One region of the Bradyrhizobium sp. BRP20 genome, then DNA from elsewhere that is predicted to be linked to it. Evidence: predicted binding sites of a transcription regulator. Region 1 holds the regulator's gene; each other region holds the start of a gene.
The links. Region 1 encodes LexA, which represses DNA repair genes until DNA is damaged. Its sites were predicted from a motif close to TGTTCNNNNTGTGTTCNG; they were not measured.
Positions count from the first base shown of each region.

Region 2: a site for LexA is predicted at 2,745-2,762, ahead of I6F33_RS22210 (YifB family Mg chelatase-like AAA ATPase). Genes of this name have one in related genera too.
Region 3: a site for LexA is predicted at 2,263-2,280, ahead of I6F33_RS17915 (DUF3072 domain-containing protein). Genes of this name have one in related genera too.
Region 4: a site for LexA is predicted at 2,471-2,488, ahead of I6F33_RS24025 (ribonuclease T2). Genes of this name have one in related genera too.

Region 1 is NZ_JADYVY010000006.1:207,706-211,911, forward strand. It holds gene I6F33_RS16680 (GAF domain-containing protein) at 1-770, opposite strand, end outside; gene I6F33_RS16685 (hypothetical protein) at 988-1,422, opposite strand; gene lexA (transcriptional repressor LexA) at 1,811-2,512, opposite strand; gene glp (gephyrin-like molybdotransferase Glp) at 2,689-3,897, opposite strand; gene I6F33_RS16700 (hypothetical protein) at 4,029-4,206, shown strand, end outside.
Region 2 is NZ_JADYVY010000009.1:196,137-200,342, reverse strand. It holds gene I6F33_RS22220 (PAS domain-containing hybrid sensor histidine kinase/response regulator) at 1-371, opposite strand, end outside; gene I6F33_RS22215 (hypothetical protein) at 573-1,040, opposite strand; gene I6F33_RS22210 (YifB family Mg chelatase-like AAA ATPase) at 1,149-2,687, opposite strand; gene I6F33_RS22205 (PilZ domain-containing protein) at 2,916-3,161, shown strand; gene I6F33_RS22200 (tetratricopeptide repeat protein) at 3,242-4,039, shown strand; gene I6F33_RS22195 (AAA family ATPase) at 4,159-4,206, opposite strand, start outside.
Region 3 is NZ_JADYVY010000007.1:30,340-34,545, forward strand. It holds gene I6F33_RS17900 (Do family serine endopeptidase) at 1-985, shown strand, start outside; gene I6F33_RS17905 (hypothetical protein) at 1,255-1,617, shown strand; gene I6F33_RS17910 (DUF6496 domain-containing protein) at 1,624-1,941, opposite strand; gene I6F33_RS17915 (DUF3072 domain-containing protein) at 2,032-2,226, opposite strand; gene I6F33_RS17920 (hypothetical protein) at 2,342-2,563, shown strand; gene I6F33_RS17925 (hypothetical protein) at 2,660-2,902, opposite strand; gene I6F33_RS17930 (hypothetical protein) at 2,987-3,244, opposite strand; gene I6F33_RS17935 (hypothetical protein) at 3,385-3,606, shown strand; gene I6F33_RS17940 (HWE histidine kinase domain-containing protein) at 3,603-4,206, opposite strand, start outside.
Region 4 is NZ_JADYVY010000010.1:224,179-228,384, forward strand. It holds gene I6F33_RS24005 (ATP-binding protein) at 1-726, shown strand, start outside; gene I6F33_RS24010 (DUF3617 family protein) at 895-1,425, opposite strand; gene I6F33_RS24015 (hypothetical protein) at 1,472-1,771, opposite strand; gene I6F33_RS24020 (hypothetical protein) at 1,955-2,416, shown strand; gene I6F33_RS24025 (ribonuclease T2) at 2,535-3,227, shown strand; gene I6F33_RS24030 (23S rRNA (adenine(2030)-N(6))-methyltransferase RlmJ) at 3,351-4,206, shown strand, end outside.

The DNA.
Region 1 (4,206 bases):
TCGCCCCTGGCGATGGACTGCGCCGCATAGCGTGCGGCGAGGTCGGTCTGCGCGCTGCAATCGCCGGCGCGAAAGACCAGCGCCGAACGGTCCTCGTTCGGGACCCAGATCTCGAAGCGTCGTGCAATCGGCGTTGCCTGCGCGGAGAGGAATGTCAGAACCCAGGTCTGGTCGGTACCGGTTCGGTAGGGCACGCCGACGCCGAGATTGATCCCGACCTTGGCGGCGTCCTCCCAGCGCAGGAAGCTCTTGGCGTCGTGCAAGTCCTTGATGATCAGCGGCAGGCCCGCCTTCCAGGTGCGTCCGGGCAGGCCGAAGCCGCGCGGAAATCTGGTGTGGCGGGAGTTGAATTCGAACATGTCCGCGGTGCCGTAATAGCCATCGACGAGCCCCATCTCATGCGAGAGATCAGGATCGTTGTGCCAGAGTTCGATCGCGCCGACATGCGCCTCGTCGTCGCCGCAGAACAGCACCAGCACGGCTTGCAGGAATTCGCCCGCGAACACCGGCACCGCCACGCCGCAGGTGAGGCTGGCCGCAGCGGCCTGATCGGTCCGCTTGAAATAGGAGTTGGCGAATTTCGTGAGGATGACGGGGTGGCCACAGGCCCAGGCCTTGCCTGGAAGTCCCTCGTCATATCCGAAGTGCAGCTCTTCGCTGACGGCTTTGAACGCGGACAGCCCATCGTCGTAGAGGCCGCCGCCGAATTCCAGCCGCATGCGCGTCCGGTCGGGTACCCAGAGTTCAACGACGCGAATGAAGGTCTTCATCGAGCGTGTCCGCCGCCTCAAACCACGACAGCATCGGTCATTTGGCTGCGGAGCGGACGTTCAAAATGCGGGCAGCACGGCCCAAACTTCGTGCGACGACGAGGCGCGGCGGTGGGCTCGCCGATCGAATGTCCTGAAACACAAACTTGCCGGGCTCGCCGGCCTCGGCCGGCGACGGCAATTTCAATCCCGGGCTCGGCCTGTCGGCCGAAGGGCGTCAGCCGATCGGCAGGCGCGTGATCGTGGGCCGCGTGTCGGCGACGATCTGCGGCTTGTGCTCGCGCTCGGGGGCTGCCTGCGTCACCGGCAATTGCAGCACGGTCGCGCGCTGGCCTTCGACGAGCTGCGTCACCAGCACGTATTTGCCGTCGGGGAATTCGATCGCGTCATGATGGCGATCGGGAATGTGCGGGTCGATCTTGCCGAACTTGCCGACGCGAGAGTTCACGGTGCGCGTCCAGATCCAGCGGTTGTCGTAGCGGACATTGTCGGCGAAAGCGAGCTCCGTCCCCGGCAGCAGACAGACCGCGACGGAGGGATCGGCTTCGGAAGCGAAACCGCGCGTCGAGGTGCCGCGGAAGGTTGTCGTGACGATCGTCTCGCCGACTTCGGCGGGGCGCGTCGCGACGGCATGCAGGCTGTAGTCACACATCGGGTGCTCCTCATGCTGGGATAGCGACCCGCGTCTCTTTCGAGGCGCAGGCCTCTATCAGAGTGGAAGCATACAACGCTCTGCTCGGTTATGGGCAAATCTGCGGCTCGCGTCCGCAGCGCGCGATCACATTATCTTTCCCGGATTCGATAGGAACAAACCTCGCGTCCTTGCATTCGGCCGGAGCTATCAGCACTGCCGGCACAACTCTACCGGTGAAGCAGAGCGAGATTGCTGCGCGCCTGCGCGGGCGAATGTCGCGCGGGAAGATGGACCGGACAGCCGGCGCAGAACCAGAGAAACCGTCCAGCCGGAGCGGACAAGTATCCGCTCCGATCCTGGATGCCGATGCCGATCGAAACGCGCGCGGCGCTTGATGTTTCCCGTATCAGTACTTCCGGTAAAGCCCGATCAGCTTGCCCTGGATCTTCACGCGGTTCGGCGGAAGAATGCGGACCTCGTAGGCGGCATTGGCGGGCTCGAGCGCGATCGAGGCGCCGCGGCGGCGGAAGCGCTTGAGCGTGGCCTCCTCGTCGTCGATCAATGCCACCACGATGTCGCCGGTATTTGCGGTCTCGTTGCGCTGGATCAGCGCCATGTCGCCGTCGAGGATGCCGGCCTCGACCATCGAATCGCCGCGCACTTCGAGCGCGTAGTGCTCGCCCGAGCCGAGCATGTCCGGCGGCACGCTGATGGTATGGCTGCGGGTCTGCAGCGCCTCGATCGGCGTGCCGGCGGCGATGCGGCCCATCACGGGCACCGCGACGGGGCGCTCGCCCTCGTCCGCGGGCGGGCTGGAGCTCGCGCGCACCTTGCCGAGATTGCCCTCGATCACGCTCGGGGTGAAGCCACGGCGATTGCCGGCGGCGGCCTGGAGCTCGGGCAGTTTGATCACCTCGATGGCACGGGCACGGTTGGGCAGGCGGCGAATGAAGCCGCGCTCCTCGAGCGCAGTGATCAGGCGATGGATGCCTGACTTCGAGCGCAGGTCGAGCGCATCCTTCATCTCGTCGAAGGACGGCGGCACGCCGCTTTCCTTCAGACGTTCGCTGATGAACCGCAGAAGCTCGTATTGTTTGCGCGTCAACATCTCGACCAAAGTCCCCCGGTTGATGTCGTTCGATTCCGACACGATGAAGTCGGCACTAAGCCGCTACATCCTCGAAACAAATCATGAACGGACACTATATGTTCGATATGTGTTCCGCAACTGCTTAATTTATGGTGAACGCGGCCAAGCTCGCGGAATGCGTGTGGCTGGGCGGCTCAGACGGGCAGCCGGAGCACCTCGCAAGGCGTGCCGGCCTCGGCCTTCGGCGCGAACGGTGCGCGCACCAGAAGTACCTGTGCCGCAGCGAGATTCGCAAGAAGGGAGGAGTCCTGATGGCTGACCGGAAGGGCGACGCGCGTGCCGTCGTCGCGCTCCTCCAGCCGCGCACGCAGATAGTCCTCGCGCTGGTCGTTGGCGGCGAGATCGCGGCCCAGCACGGCGCGCTCGCGCCGATGATGAATCGCTGAACGGCCCGACAGGGCGCGAATCAAGGGGACCATGAACAGGAAGGCGCACACGTAGGACGACACGGGATTGCCGGGCAGGCCAATCACGCGCATCGCGCCTATCCGACCGTGCATCATCGGCTTGCCCGGCCGGATCGCGATCTTCCAGAACGCCATCGCGATGCCTTCGCCCTTGAGCGCCTGCTGGACCAGGTCGTGGTCGCCGACCGAGGCACCGCCGGTCGTGATCAGGATGTCGGCGCCGCTCTCGCGCGCGCGGCGGATGCCGGCGGACGTCGCCTCCAGTGTATCGGCGGCAATTCCGAGGTCGATGGTCTCGGCGCCCTCGCTGCGGGCGAGCGCATGCAGGGCATAGCCGTTGGAATAGACGATCTGGCCGCGACCAGGCGTGGTGCCCGGCATCACGAGCTCGTCGCCGGTGGCGAGAACGGCAACCCTCGGGCGGCGGATGATGGCGAGATGCGGATGATTCATTCCGGCGGCAAGGGCGAGATCGCGCTCGGTGAGGCGGATTCCCTTGCGCAGCAGCACGTCGCCTTCGCGGAAGTCGACGCCTGCAGGGCGGATGTGCCGGCCGAAAATGGCGGCTTCCTTGATCGTCACATGTTTGCCGTCGGCAGCTGTGTCCTCCTGGATCACGACGGCATCGGCGCCGTCGGGAACGACGCCGCCGGTGAAGATCCGCACGGCTTCGCCGGGGCCGACGCTTCCCGCGAGCGGCCGGCCCGCCGCGACCTCGCCGACGACGGTCAACCTCGAATCGTTTGCCGCGTCGGCCGTGCGCACGGCATAGCCGTCCATCGCCGACATCGCCTCCGGCGGCTGCGTGCGCCGCGCCGCGACATCGCGGGCTAGCACACGATGGTAGGCCTCGTCGAGGCAAACCATCTGTTCAGCCAGCGGCTCGACGCCGGCCAACACCGCGGCAAGCGCGTCAGAAACCGGCATCAGGGCCACGGGCGAACTCCGCAACAAATCAGGACTGGGTCGGCAAGTTCTAGCCGAGCGGAGGAGCTGAAGCAAAAGGCCTCCCTTGCCAGCCAGGAACCACACTTCCTTTTGGTCTCGACCCGGCTTATCTTCTGCCAATGACAGAACTGCTCGAAAAGGCGCTGAAGGCCGTGCGGCGGCTTCCTGCGGATAGCCAGGACGAGATTGCACGCGCCATGTTGGCGTTGAGCGACGCCGGAGAGGAGGCTGAGGAAGTCGATCCCGGTCATCTTGCGGCGGTCCTCGAGGGGCTCACGCAGGCGAACCTCCGGCAAT
Region 2 (4,206 bases), on a different contig from region 1:
CGCAGCACGATGAGGTCGCCCTGCTGCTCGAACAGGCTGCGGGCGCGCTCTTCCGCTTCCTTCAGCTCCCAATTGCGGTCGATCAAGGCTTCGTTGTGGGCGGCGAGCGTCCGCAGCCGCTTATTGACGAAGCGCAGACGCATGCTCAGCGTCGCAAGGCCGAGGCAGGCGAGCGCGAACAGGAAGCTGGCACCGATCGCAAAGGTATGGGGATCGTAGCCGGAATTGTCCGACCGGCTGCCGGAGACGAAACCATAGGCGCCGCCAAACGTCGCCGAGAAGATCATGAAGGAGCGGATCGCGAAAGCGAGCCTCGGATGCCGTCGCCTGAAACGACGCATGCGCACCTTGATCCGGAACGTCCGACCCATCGCAACCGACCCTTGCCTGAAACCCCGCCGCCGCGTGCGACGATGGCCCGCCGACCTTGCGAACAAATTGCGGCGGTGGCGCCGCCTCCGAACAGGGTTGACGAGACGTTAACGGGTCAGAGCATGATCCGGACCCGAAGGGCCGCGTTAGCGAAAAGTGTGCAGCGGTTTTCCGATCAGATCATGCTCAAACACAAAGCTCTAAAGCGATGCCGCCTGGAAGCGGCCATGGCCGCCGCGGGCGCCGACGATCAGCGCCGCCGCCTCGCGCGGCGAGAACGTCTTTGAGCGCACATAGATGCGGTAATCCGCCGGTCCTTCGCTGGAGAGATAGACCACCTGGCCGCCGTCGACCGGCTGCGCGGCGATCGCGACGAGACGCGTCGAAGGGCTGGCCTGGCAGGTGTCAGGCTCGGAGCCGAGGCCGTCGTCGACCACGGCAAAATCCGCGGCGTCGGCATCCTCGGTGATCTGAACCCGCACCGTTGCCCGCGCGGGATCGTCGGTGAAGGCGACATGCACACCGGCGGTCCAGAACAGCGAGGTGAGCTCGACCGATGTGTCGCCGAGCGCGATGCAGGGATGCGACACCGATCCGATCTCGGCGCGGGCGAACACCGCAGCCGCCAACAGGGGAACAGCCGAGGCCAGGAACTTGAAACGCAACATGACGCTCTACTCGCTAGGCCCCGGGAACTCACAACCGAAACGCGTCGGGCCTTATGGTTTGCAGAGCGTAAAGGAAAGTCGTTACCGCCGGGTTGATGCGCGGAATGATCAAGCCAGCTGGCGCACATCCTCCGCGAGTGCGCGGTACGACAGCGCTTCGGCGAGGTGCAGCCGGCCGATCTTGTCGGCATGGTCGAGGTCGGCCAGCGTGCGCGCCACCCGCAGCACGCGGTGATAGCCGCGCGCCGACAGGCGCATGGTCTCCGCGGCGTCGCGCAGCAGTTTTTGGCCCTGCGCGTCCGGCTTTGCGATCTCCTCCAGCACGGAGGCGGGGGCTTCAGCATTGGTGCGGACATGGGGCAGGCCTGCATCCGCATAGCGCGCCAGCTGGATGTCGCGCGCCGCCGCCACGCGGGCGGCGACCTCAGCTGATCCTTCCGACGGCGGCGGCAGGATCAGGTCGGCGGCGGTCACCGCCGGCACCTCGATGCGCAGATCGATGCGGTCCATCAGCGGACCGGAGATGCGCGCCTGGTAATCGCCGGTGCAGCGGTCGATGCGGCCGCGCTTGCAGGCATAGCCAGGCTCGAACGCATTGCCGCAGCGGCAGGGATTCATCGCCGCGACGAGCATGAAGCGGGCAGGGTAGGTGACGCGATGATTGGCGCGCGACACCGCGACCTCGCCGTTCTCCAGCGGCTGGCGCAGCGAATCCAGCACGCGCGGATCGAACTCCGGCAATTCGTCGAGGAACAGCACGCCCTGATGTGCCAGCGAGATCTCGCCGGGCTTGGCGCGCGCGCCGCCGCCGGTGAGCGCGGCCATGCTGGCGGAATGGTGTGGCGAGCGGAACGGGCGCCGCGCCGTCAGCGCGCCGCCTTCGATCTCGCCGGCGACCGAGGCGATCATGGAGACCTCGAGCAGCTCGCTCGGCGACAGCGGCGGCAGGATCGAGGGCAGGCGCGCGGCCAGCATCGATTTGCCCGCGCCCGGCGCGCCGATCATGAGCAGGTGGTGCCCGCCGGCGGCCGCGATCTCGAGTGCGCGCTTGGCGCTTTCCTGGCCCTTGATGTCGCGCAGGTCGAGGGTCGAGGCGGCGGCCTCGTGCACCTTCGGCGTCGGCCGCGACAGCACCTGGGTGCCCTTGAAATGGTTGGCGATCTGGATCAGCGAGTGTGCGGCAATGATCTGGATGTCCGGGCTCGCCCACGCCGCCTCGGAGCCGCAGGACGCCGGGCAGATCAGACCTTCCTCGCGCATATTGGCGCCGATCGCGGCGGGAAGGACGCCGGCCACCGGCGCGATCGAGCCGTCGAGGCCGAGCTCGCCGAGCACGGTGAAGCCGGTCAGCGCATCCGGCGGGATCGCGCCGATCGCGGCCATCAGCCCGAGCGCGATCGGCAGGTCGTAATGGCTGCCCTCCTTCGGGAGGTCGGCCGGGGCCAGATTGACGATGATCCGCCGCGCCGGCAGCGCCAGCCCTGAGGCGATCAGCGCCGAGCGCACCCGCTCGCGCGCCTCCGACACCGCCTTGTCCGGCAGGCCGACGATAGCAAAGGCCGGCAGGCCGGGCGCGACCTGCACCTGTACGTCGACCGCACGGGCCTCGATCCCCTCAAAGGCGACGGTAGAAACCCGCTGAACCATGCCGAACCAGCCTGCCCATTGCTGCAATTAGGGGTAGCAGAGCGCGGCCGTTTCCGCAAGAACAATACGGGAACAATCGCTTGGCGGCCGGTCAAATCCTAACCAGGCGTAAACGCGGTCCCGACACTACGTCTCGAATGCCACCTTCTCTCCTCAGCACATTCCAACGAATGTCCGCTACTCCTAGGGCTGCGGGATGGGCCGTGGTCTAACGGGTGAACAGTTCAAATGCTTGCAAATCGCCGGAGAAGCGAACGTCGGGTGTGCAGCCGACTCGCCAAGATCCATTTTGGCGCGGGCTCGCTGCCGCGGGATTGCACGATCACGGACATTTCGGACGGCGGCGTGAAGGTGGTGGCGGAATTTCTGGAAGTGCCGCCGCAATTCACCATCATCTTCGCGCCTGATTATTCCCGCCAATGCCGCCTGCGCTGGCGCATCGGCTGCGAATTCGGCGCCGAGTTTGTCGACTGAACCTCAACAGGCGCGCCTCCTTAACGGGACTTTAGCGTTAATGGGTAAGCATCTCTGATCAGTTGCCGAGTGATCAGAGTATGCCCAAGCGTTCGTTCCTCGCCTTATCCCCGGCGGGATATCTGTGTTCCGCCGTCCTGATCCTCGCCCTCGGCGGCTGTCAGACGGCCGGCATCGACGACGTCACCGGTGCGCTCGGCGGCAAGCGGGAGTCCGCCGCCAAGTTTGACGGCAAGTCCGACAGCAAGGCCGACCCCACGCCGGAGATGGACGCACTTCGCGAGCGTTATCGCGCCAAGCCGAGCGATCCCGCCATTGCTCTCGAATACGGCAAGGCGCTGCGTGGCAGCGGCCAGCGCGCGCAGGCGGTCGCAGTGCTGGAGCAGGCCGTGCTCGCCCGTCCTGGCAACAAGGCACTGCTCGCCGGCTACGGCCGCGCGCTCGCCGACAACGGCAATTTCCAGCAGGCCTTCGACGTCCTCGGCCGGGCGCATTCGCCCGAGGATCCCGATTGGCGCATCCTGTCGGCGCAGGGCGCTGTGCTCGACCAGCTCGGCCGCAACGAGGAAGCCCAGCAATATTACGCTGCGGCGTTGAAGATCGTGCCGAACGAGCCGACCGTGCTGTCCAATCTCGGCCTGTCCTACATGCTGCAGAATAATCTATCGAAGGCCGAACAGGTGCTCGGCCGCGCCCATCAGCGCAATCAGAACGATGCGCGGGTCCGCGCCAATCTGGCGCTCGTGCTGGGATTGCAGGGTCGCGAGGCCGAGGCCGAAATCCTCGTCAAGGCAGATCTGCCGCCGGACCAGGCCGCGGCCAAGGTCGCGGCGCTGAAGCAGCTGCTGGCGAAAAAGCAGCAGCGGGCGGACAGGTAGTCCGCCCTAGAGCATGATCCGGACCCGAAGGGCCGCGTCAGCGCAAAGTGTGAAGCGGTTTTCCCTCGCGACAAACGCGGAAGGCGTTTGCGCGGAGATCATGCTCAAATAAGCCGCGCCTACGACGCCTTGCGATGCGGGGCCGAGCTGCGCCCCGACTTGCCCTT
Region 3 (4,206 bases), on a different contig from region 1:
CAAGAAGGACTTTCCGTTCGTCAAGTTCTCCGACCAGAAGCCGCGCATTGGCGACTGGGTGGTCGCGGTCGGCAATCCCTTCGGTCTTGGCGGCACCGTGACCGCCGGCATCGTCTCGGCCAGCGGCCGCGACATCGGCAACGGTCCCTATGACGACTTCATCCAGATCGACGCGCCGATCAACAAGGGTAATTCCGGCGGCCCGGCCTTCGACATGAACGGCAACGTGATCGGCGTGAACACTGCGATCTTCTCGCCCTCGGGCGGCTCGGTCGGCATCGGCTTCGATATCCCGGCTTCGACCGCCAAGCTCGTCGTCGCGCAATTGAAGGACAAGGGCGCGGTCACCCGGGGCTGGCTCGGCGTGCAGGTGCAGCCGGTGACGTCGGATATCGCCGACAGCCTCGGGCTCAAGGAGGCGCGCGGCGCGATCGTCGACAATCCGCAGGATGGCAGCCCGGCGGCGAAGGCCGGCATCCAGGCGGGCGATGTCATCACCGCCGTCAACGGCACCACGATCAAGGACTCTCGCGACCTCGCCCGCACCATCGCCGGCTTGACGCCGGGCACGTCCGTGAAGCTCGATGTCTTCCGCAAGGGCGACAGCAAGACGGTGACGCTGGCGCTCGGCGAGTTGCCGAACGAGCGGCAGGCCAAGGGCAATGGCAGTGGCAATGCCGACGAGGGCAGCGGACAGCCGGGTGCCGGCACGCCGCGCCTCGGCCTCAGCCTGGCGCCCGCCGGTGACGTTCAGGGCGCAGGCCAGAACGGCGTCGTCGTCACCGAGGTTGATCCGCAAGGCCCGGCCGCGCAACGCGGCATCCGGACCGGCGACGTCATCCTCAATGTCGGCGGCAAGGCTGTCAGCAATGTCGGCGAGGTGCGCTCCGAGCTGGCGCAGGCCAAATCGTCGGGCAAGCGCAGCGTGCTGCTTCAGGTCAGAAGCGCGGAGGCCACCCGCTTCGTTGCGGTGCCACTCGCATAACGTCAACTCGACCCTTACCAATCCAGGAAGGCGGCCTTCGGGCCGCCTTTTGCACACACGTCACGTCCGCACCAGGCCGGTCACATTCTCGTTAACGGCAGGGATGATGACCTGGTGCGTCCGAAAAAGCCGTGTTCGCTGATCACACTCGCAGGGCGCCTCGGTGCTCTGCGCCAACGTCGCCGCTGAGAGGGGTTGCAAGCGTGGAACTTCGAGCCTCCCGGCGCTTTGTGGAACTCGCCGGTGGTTCACAAGTGATCGGTGCCGACATGGATCGATTGAAGCTCTCGCTCAGGGGTGCGCTGCTCGTGGCGCCATTGGTGCTCTCGGGGGGAAACGCGCTCGGGCGCGACGACGGCCGCTACGCGAATTCTCCTCTGAAGCCATGGTTCGACAGTTTGCGCAGCCATCTCGGTCCGTGCTGCTCGGACGCGGACGGTTTCGCCCTTGCCGATCTCGACTGGGAGTCGCACAACGGGCGCTACCGTGTCCGCATCGACGGACAGTGGATCGATGTGCCGGATGAGGCCGTCATCACCGAGCCCAACCGGGCCGGCCGCACGATGGTGTGGCCGGTCAAGACTGCGTTCGGGATTTCGATCCGCTGCTTCATGCCGGGGAGCATGATCTGAGGCGGGTCAGCGCGACCGCTTGGATTTGCGCTTCGATGATTTCTTGTTCGACGATTTCTTGGACGACGTCGCGGACGTTTTCTTGGATGCTTTCTTGGACGTCTTCTTGGCGCTCTTGCGCTTCGAAGCCTTCTTCGGGACCTTCTTGCCCTTCTTGCGTGCCTTCGACAGTCCGATCGCGATGGCCTGCTTGCGGTTCTTGACGCGGCCGCCGCGCCCGCCACGGCCGCTCTTCGCGGTGCCCTTCTTGTAACGCCGCATCTCGGTGGCGACATCGCTTCCCGAGCTGCGTGAGTAGCGGCGCTTTTTTGCCTTGCGTGCCATGCATATTCTCCCTCGGCGGGGAGAACCATTCTGCACAGCCATGGTTCCGGGAGCGTGGAACGGCGCATGCCTAAAGCGCGATGCGATGCTCTAGAAGGAGTTTGCCAGCTCGATCTCCGCTTCCAGCACCTGGATGCGCCGGGCGGCCTCGCTGAAGGACAGATCCCGCGCATATTGGCCGGGCTGGTAGGCCTCTTCGCTGAGCCGCTTCAGCTTGAGACCCTGCGCCCGCGTCATCTGCTCGCCCAGGAAAAATCTGGCGTCGTATTTACCTTGAACCTGCATCTGGCGTCTCCGTCCTGAAATCGTGACTTGACTATATGTTCTTATTTTGTTCTAACAAGGCATGGACAACAGAATTAATGAAATTCGACGTAAAATCAGAGCCTTGAGGCTTGAGATGGCCGACGTCGAGGCGTCGGTGCGCGACCTCGTCAAGCGCGATCACGACTGCACGGAGAGAGCCCTGGCGCAGATGGACTTGCGCCGGAAGATCAATCTCTTGATCGCCGAATGGAAGGCTGCCGGCGGCAGCGACGTACTGCCGAACGTCCGCGACCGGGTGCGGCTTCGTGCCGTGAAGACAGGCGGCAACTCCGCGCGCGCAGCCGAGCGCCGCTGAGATCCTTGGCGCCGTATACTGAAGGCCGAGTGCCGAACCAAAGATAGAAGACAAAGGGCTCCGCAATGCGGAGCCCTTCATGATTCCAGGGAGCGCCTATTTGGTGTCGGTCATGCCGCCCTTGTTGGTCATGGTGCCGCCCTGATCAGAGCCGGGACCGGCGCCGCCTTGGCCGGACGGATCAGCGCCCTTGGAGGACTTGGTGTTGGCGCCGGTGGTCTGTGCCGACGACATCGAGGATCCATGCTTAGTCTTGTGCGATTTGGCCTGGGCGGCAAACGGCGCGGCGGCAAGGCCGGTTGCCAATATTACGGCGAGAGCGAGCTTGGTCGTCTTCATGCGGGGAAACTCCCTGAGTTAAATTGACGCAGGCACAAACCGCGCGTCGCGGCAGGGAGTTCCCGGCGAAGTATCTTCCACGCTTCAAGTTTGCTTGTCCTCGGCCAGGATGAACACGGCGCCGGTGAGCGTCGCGCCGATCGCGAAGGTCGTCACCAAGGTGAGGGCGAAGACCATCGCGGCCTGGCTTCCGCCATTGTTCAGCAGGTTGGCGACGGCTGGATTGGACAGGACGAGCGTGAGGCTGAAAATGAGGCCGAGCGCTGCGCCCATCATTGCATGCGTCATCAGCTTGATAAGGCCGCTGGCAGAGATCAGCTCAGACGACTTCTTGGTGCGCATGGGACGGCATCCCGAACTGCCACGCCAACGCGCATGTGATCGCCGGGTTCCGTTCCGCTGAAGGAATTGTTACCGCCCGTTTCATCCGGCGTTCATGCCGGGCTTGCCAAGATGGGCGCCAGCAAAACGGGAACATCGATATGGGTAAGGTCGTCTTTCTTTACCGCTCGCTGGCCTATCGCAACGCGGCCGCGGACATCCTGCGCAAGGCGCGCAAGCTTCCGCTTGGCGCGGAGCGGAGCGCGGCCCGCCGCTACGCGAGGGCGCTGCGCGATCTCGCCCGAACGGAAGCCTGGCTCGAGGGGCGCGTCGCGCGCGAACCGCGCACGGCGCAGAGCATGACCAGCGCAGCGTCAGGTTAACCGGATGCGCGTTGCAATTCGGCAGCGCCGGCGGTGTCGAACTTGCTTGGTGCAGCCGCCGCGGTCTTGCGTGTCAACGGCACCTCAAGACGGCACAGCAGGCCCTCGGCGCGCCAATCGAACTGCGCCTGTCCGCCAAGCTGGGACTCGATGCTCGCAAGCAGGCTTCGCGTGCCGAAGCCGCGCGATTTCGGGGTCTTGACCAGGGGACCGCCGGATTCCTCCCAGCTCAGCGTGAGCAGCTCCTCGTCGACCTGCCAATCGATCGCGAGCCGCCCCGCTCGCGTGGATAGCGCGCCGTACTTTGCCGAGTTAGTGAAGAGCTCGTGCAGTGCGAGCGCCAGCGTCTGGGCCGTCGCCGGCAGCAACTGAACTTCGGGCCCTGCCAATTTGATCTGGTCGCCCAGCGAGTAGGGCGCAAGCTCCTCGTCGATCAGCCTGGAGAGCTCGGCGCCTTGCCAGCTCGACAGCGACAGGATGGTGTGCACGCGCGCCAGCGCATTGATGCGCCCCTCGACGGCGTTGACATAGGCCTTGACCTCGTCGGCCCGGGTGAGGCGCACGATCGACTGCGCCAGCGCCAGCGCGTTCTTCGCGCGA
Region 4 (4,206 bases), on a different contig from region 1:
TTCGGCAAGGGCCGCGAGGCGCCGAATTTCCGGCCGCGCGGCGCGCGCGAGGTGCGGCGCGCGGCGGTCGCCTTCCTGGAGATGAAGTCGCGCATCGAGCGCACGATGGAGCAGCGCACCGCGATGCTCGCCGGCGTCAGCCACGATCTGCGCACCATCCTGACCCGCTTCAAGCTCGAGCTGGCACTGATCGGAGACAGTCCCGAGCTCGAAGGCATGCGCAAGGACGTCGACGAAATGTCGATGATGCTGGAGGATTACCTTGCGTTCGCCCGCGGCGATTTCGGCGAGCAGTCGCAGCCGACCGACATGGCGCAGGCGCTCGAAGAGCTGCGCAGCGATGCCGAGCGTCACGGCCATACCGCGACCGTCGCCTTCAACGGCCTGCCCGTGGTGACGGTGAAGCCGGCTTCGTTCAAGCGCTGCCTCGCCAACCTCGTCACCAACGCAGCGCGCTACGGCAAGAACATCGCCATCACCGGCCAACGCGATCACCGTTATTTGACCGTCACCGTCGACGATGACGGCCCCGGCATTCCCGCCCACTTGCGCGAAGAGGTATTCAAGCCGTTCCTGCGGCTGGACAACGCCCGCAACCAGGACGAAGGCGGCACCGGCCTGGGGCTCGCTATTGCCCGCGACATCGCCCGCTCGCACGGCGGCGACATCACGCTCGGTGACAGCCCGATGGGAGGATTGAGGGCGAGCGTGCGGATACCGGTGTAGGTGCGGTTTTCCCTTCTCCCCTTGCGGGAGAAGGGCGCGAAGCGCCGGATGAGGGGTATCTCTCCGCGCGTCCAAGTCTCATTGAATTCGCGGAGAGAAACCCCTCACCCGTCTCGCCGCTTTGCGGCGATCCACCCTCTCCCACAAGGGGAGAGGGAAAGAGCACACCTACTTCGGCAGCAGCGCCTTCAGCTTGTCCATGTCGCGCGTGTTCATCTTGAAGCCGCCGGGCATGACGATGTCACCGGGCTTCTGATCCGGCTTGCAGGCCCCGAGCCACTTGGCTTGCAGCGTCGTCGTGCTATCGCGCCCCGCCGCACCAGCAACGCCGCCTTTGGCGTGTGAGGTCGTCTTCACCGTGTAGGCCGAGTTGAAGTCTCCGGTGATCTCGGCATGCGAGGTCGTGCTGACGCCGGCGACGCTGCACTCGGAATCGCTGACATAGCCGGTCGCGGTCTTCTTGATCTCCTGCTTGGCGCAGATCTGCTTGGCCATCGGGGAGACGTTGTTGCTCATCTCCTTGTCGACGGTCTCGTCGGTGCAGTGCTGCATGGTCATCTCGGGCATGGGCGAGCCCGATGTGACAAGCTTCATCTCCCAAAGACCGGCCTTGCGCAGCGGCAGTTCGTCGGCGCTGGCGCTGCCTGCCGACAACGCGAGGCAAAGCATCGAGCCGAGCAAAGCGAGTTTGCGCGTCATGAGGGAAGCTCCCGGCTGAGAGAGGTGCGGCGCCTACGACAGCGCCTCAGTACAGTGTGCGGATCGGCCGGTCGGCGGCGCCATAAGGCACCCAGCGGCACGAGAACGAGATGTAGCCGCCCTCATAGCCCTGCACGGCCAGGAATTTCGCCACCTTGCCGTAGCGGGCGCAATGATCGACCGCGACCTGGCGCGCATCGACCCGGGTCGCCATCGAATAGGCGATGATGCCGCCGGTGTCGTTGCCCTTGAACGGCGGCACGTAATCGGCGCGCGCCGACTGGCTCGCCATCATGCCTGAGACAACCAGGCTGGCAAGAAGGCCCGCGGCCGCAATGATTCGCATTCCCGTCACTCCAATTGGCTGGCGCCAGTTTACGGTGCCGCGACGCACGTGAAAAGAACCGAACCCCTGTTGGCCGCGACACTTGGTCAAGTCCTTGCGAAGTGTTGCCGCGCTGCACTTGACCTCCTCCAACCTTCGCGGCACCGTCCGGCCTTCGCAAGACCTTAGCTGCCCGGATTGATCATGCGCGCCCCCTTCGAGAAATCGCTCCGTTTCGCCGCCGTGCTCGGCCTCATGTTCGGAGCATTGTCACTCGGCGAGGCCAGGGCCGCCAATCCGCTGGAGCTGAATTTCTGGCTGAGCGGGCCGCGCTATGACGGCGCCGTCGCCCCTTGCGACTGGGCTCTGCCGAGGATCGTGCACGAATTCGCCGAAAAGGAATCCAAGTTCTGGAATTCTTCGTTGCAGATCACCGGTTTCTCCGCCGTTCGCGAGACCGCGTTCCGGCCCTGGCAGTCCGACAACATTCCGCGGCGCTATTGCACCGGCGAGGCCATGCTCAATGACGGCAAGGCGCGCAAGGTGCATTTCTCGATCATCGAGGATGGCGGCTTTGCCTCCTACGGCAACGGTGTCGAATGGTGCGTCGTCGGCGTCGACCGCAACTGGGCCTACAATCCGGCCTGCCGCGCCGCCAAGCCCTGATCAACAGCGGCGGATTCGGGCTGATCAGCCAGTCGATGGCTGCTGCCCCAATTTTGTTCTTGAAATGTTCCCATTGCCTGCTAGGCTGTATTGCACAGTCTAGTTGAGGGGCGTTGTCATGTTTCACTCCAGATTGCATTCGTTGTCCCGCCTGATGATCTCACTGACCCTCGCTGCGGGGTTGGCCACCCTCGCGGGCGGTGCGAAGGCACAGGACAAGCGGCAGAACGCCCCGGGCGAGTTCGATTTCTATGTGCTGGCGCTGTCGTGGTCGCCCTCGTTCTGCGAGGAAGCCGCCGAACGGGGCGGCCGGTCCCAGATGCAATGCGGCGGACGGCCCTACGCCTTCGTGGTGCATGGGCTGTGGCCGCAATACGAGAACGGTTTTCCGGAGTATTGCCAGCGCCCGGCGCCGCGGCTGAACCGCAACATCGTCTCCTCGATGCTCGATTTGATGCCGGCGCCGGGCCTGATCTTCAACGAATGGGACAAGCACGGCACCTGCTCCGGGCTGGAGGGCCGCGGCTATTTCGAGATGATCCGCAAGGCGCGCGCTGCGATCAAGATTCCGGCCGAATATCTCGATCTGGCGCAGGCCAAGACCGTCGCGCCGGCGGAGGTCGAGGAGGCCTTCATCAAGGCCAATCCGGGTCTCAGCAATGCCGCCGTCTCGGTCACCTGCAACCGGACACGGCTGTCCGAGGTCCGCATCTGCCTCAGCAAGGACCTGCAATTTCGCGCCTGCGACGAGATCGAGCGCCGCGCCTGCCGCCGCGACCAGGTGACGATGCCGCCGATCAGGGGCGGGTAGCTCAGTCATTGCGAGCGCAGCGAAGCAATCCAGAGTGCCTCCGCGGACGCATTTCTGGATTGCTTCGCTGCGCTCGCAATGACAGGGGTTAGGATCGCGCCAGACAACGTAGTCCTCTCCGCCATGAACTACCGCCACGCCTTCCACGCCGGCAGCTTCGCCGATGTCATCAAGCACATCGTGCTGGCGCGCATCCTCACTTATCTGCAGGACAAGCCGGCAGCGTTCCGCGTCATCGACACCCATGCCGGCGCCGGCCTCTACGATCTCGACAGCGACGAGGCGCGCCGCGGCGGCGAATGGCTGACCGGCATCGCGCGGCTGCTGCAGGCGCGCCTGTCGAACGAGAGCGCAGCGCTGACGAAGCCTTATCTCGACATCGTCCGCGCCTTCAACCCAAAGGGGGAGCTCAAGGCCTATCCGGGCTCGCCGTTGATCGCGCGCGGCCTGCTCAGGCCGCAGGACCGGCTCGTCGCCTGCGAGCTCGAGCCGAAGGCCCGCAAAGCGCTGATCGATGCGCTGCGCCGCGACGAGCAGGCCCGCGTGGTCGATCTCGACGGCTGGGTGGCGCTGCCGGCCTTCGTGCCGCCGAAGGAGCGGCGTGGCCTCGTGCTGATCGATCCGCCCTTCGAGGCCAAGGACGAGTTCGAGCGGCTCGGCGAAGCCTTCTCGGCAGCGTTCGCGAAATGGCCGACCGGTATCTACGTAATCTGGTATCCCGCCAAGAACCGGCGCGCCACCGACACGCTGGCACAAGCCGTGGCGCGGCTCGCAGCTGCAGCAAAGCCGCCTGGAAAATGCCTGCGCCTCGAATTCAGCGTCGCGCCGCAAGCCGACAGCGCCGCCCTCACCTCCACCGGTCTCCTGATCGTCAACCCGCCCTACACGCTGCACGGCGAGCTCAAGACCATTCTGCCGGAGCTGGAAATACCGCTCGGCCAGGGCGGTGCTGCCAGATTCCGGCTGGAGGTGCCCAAGC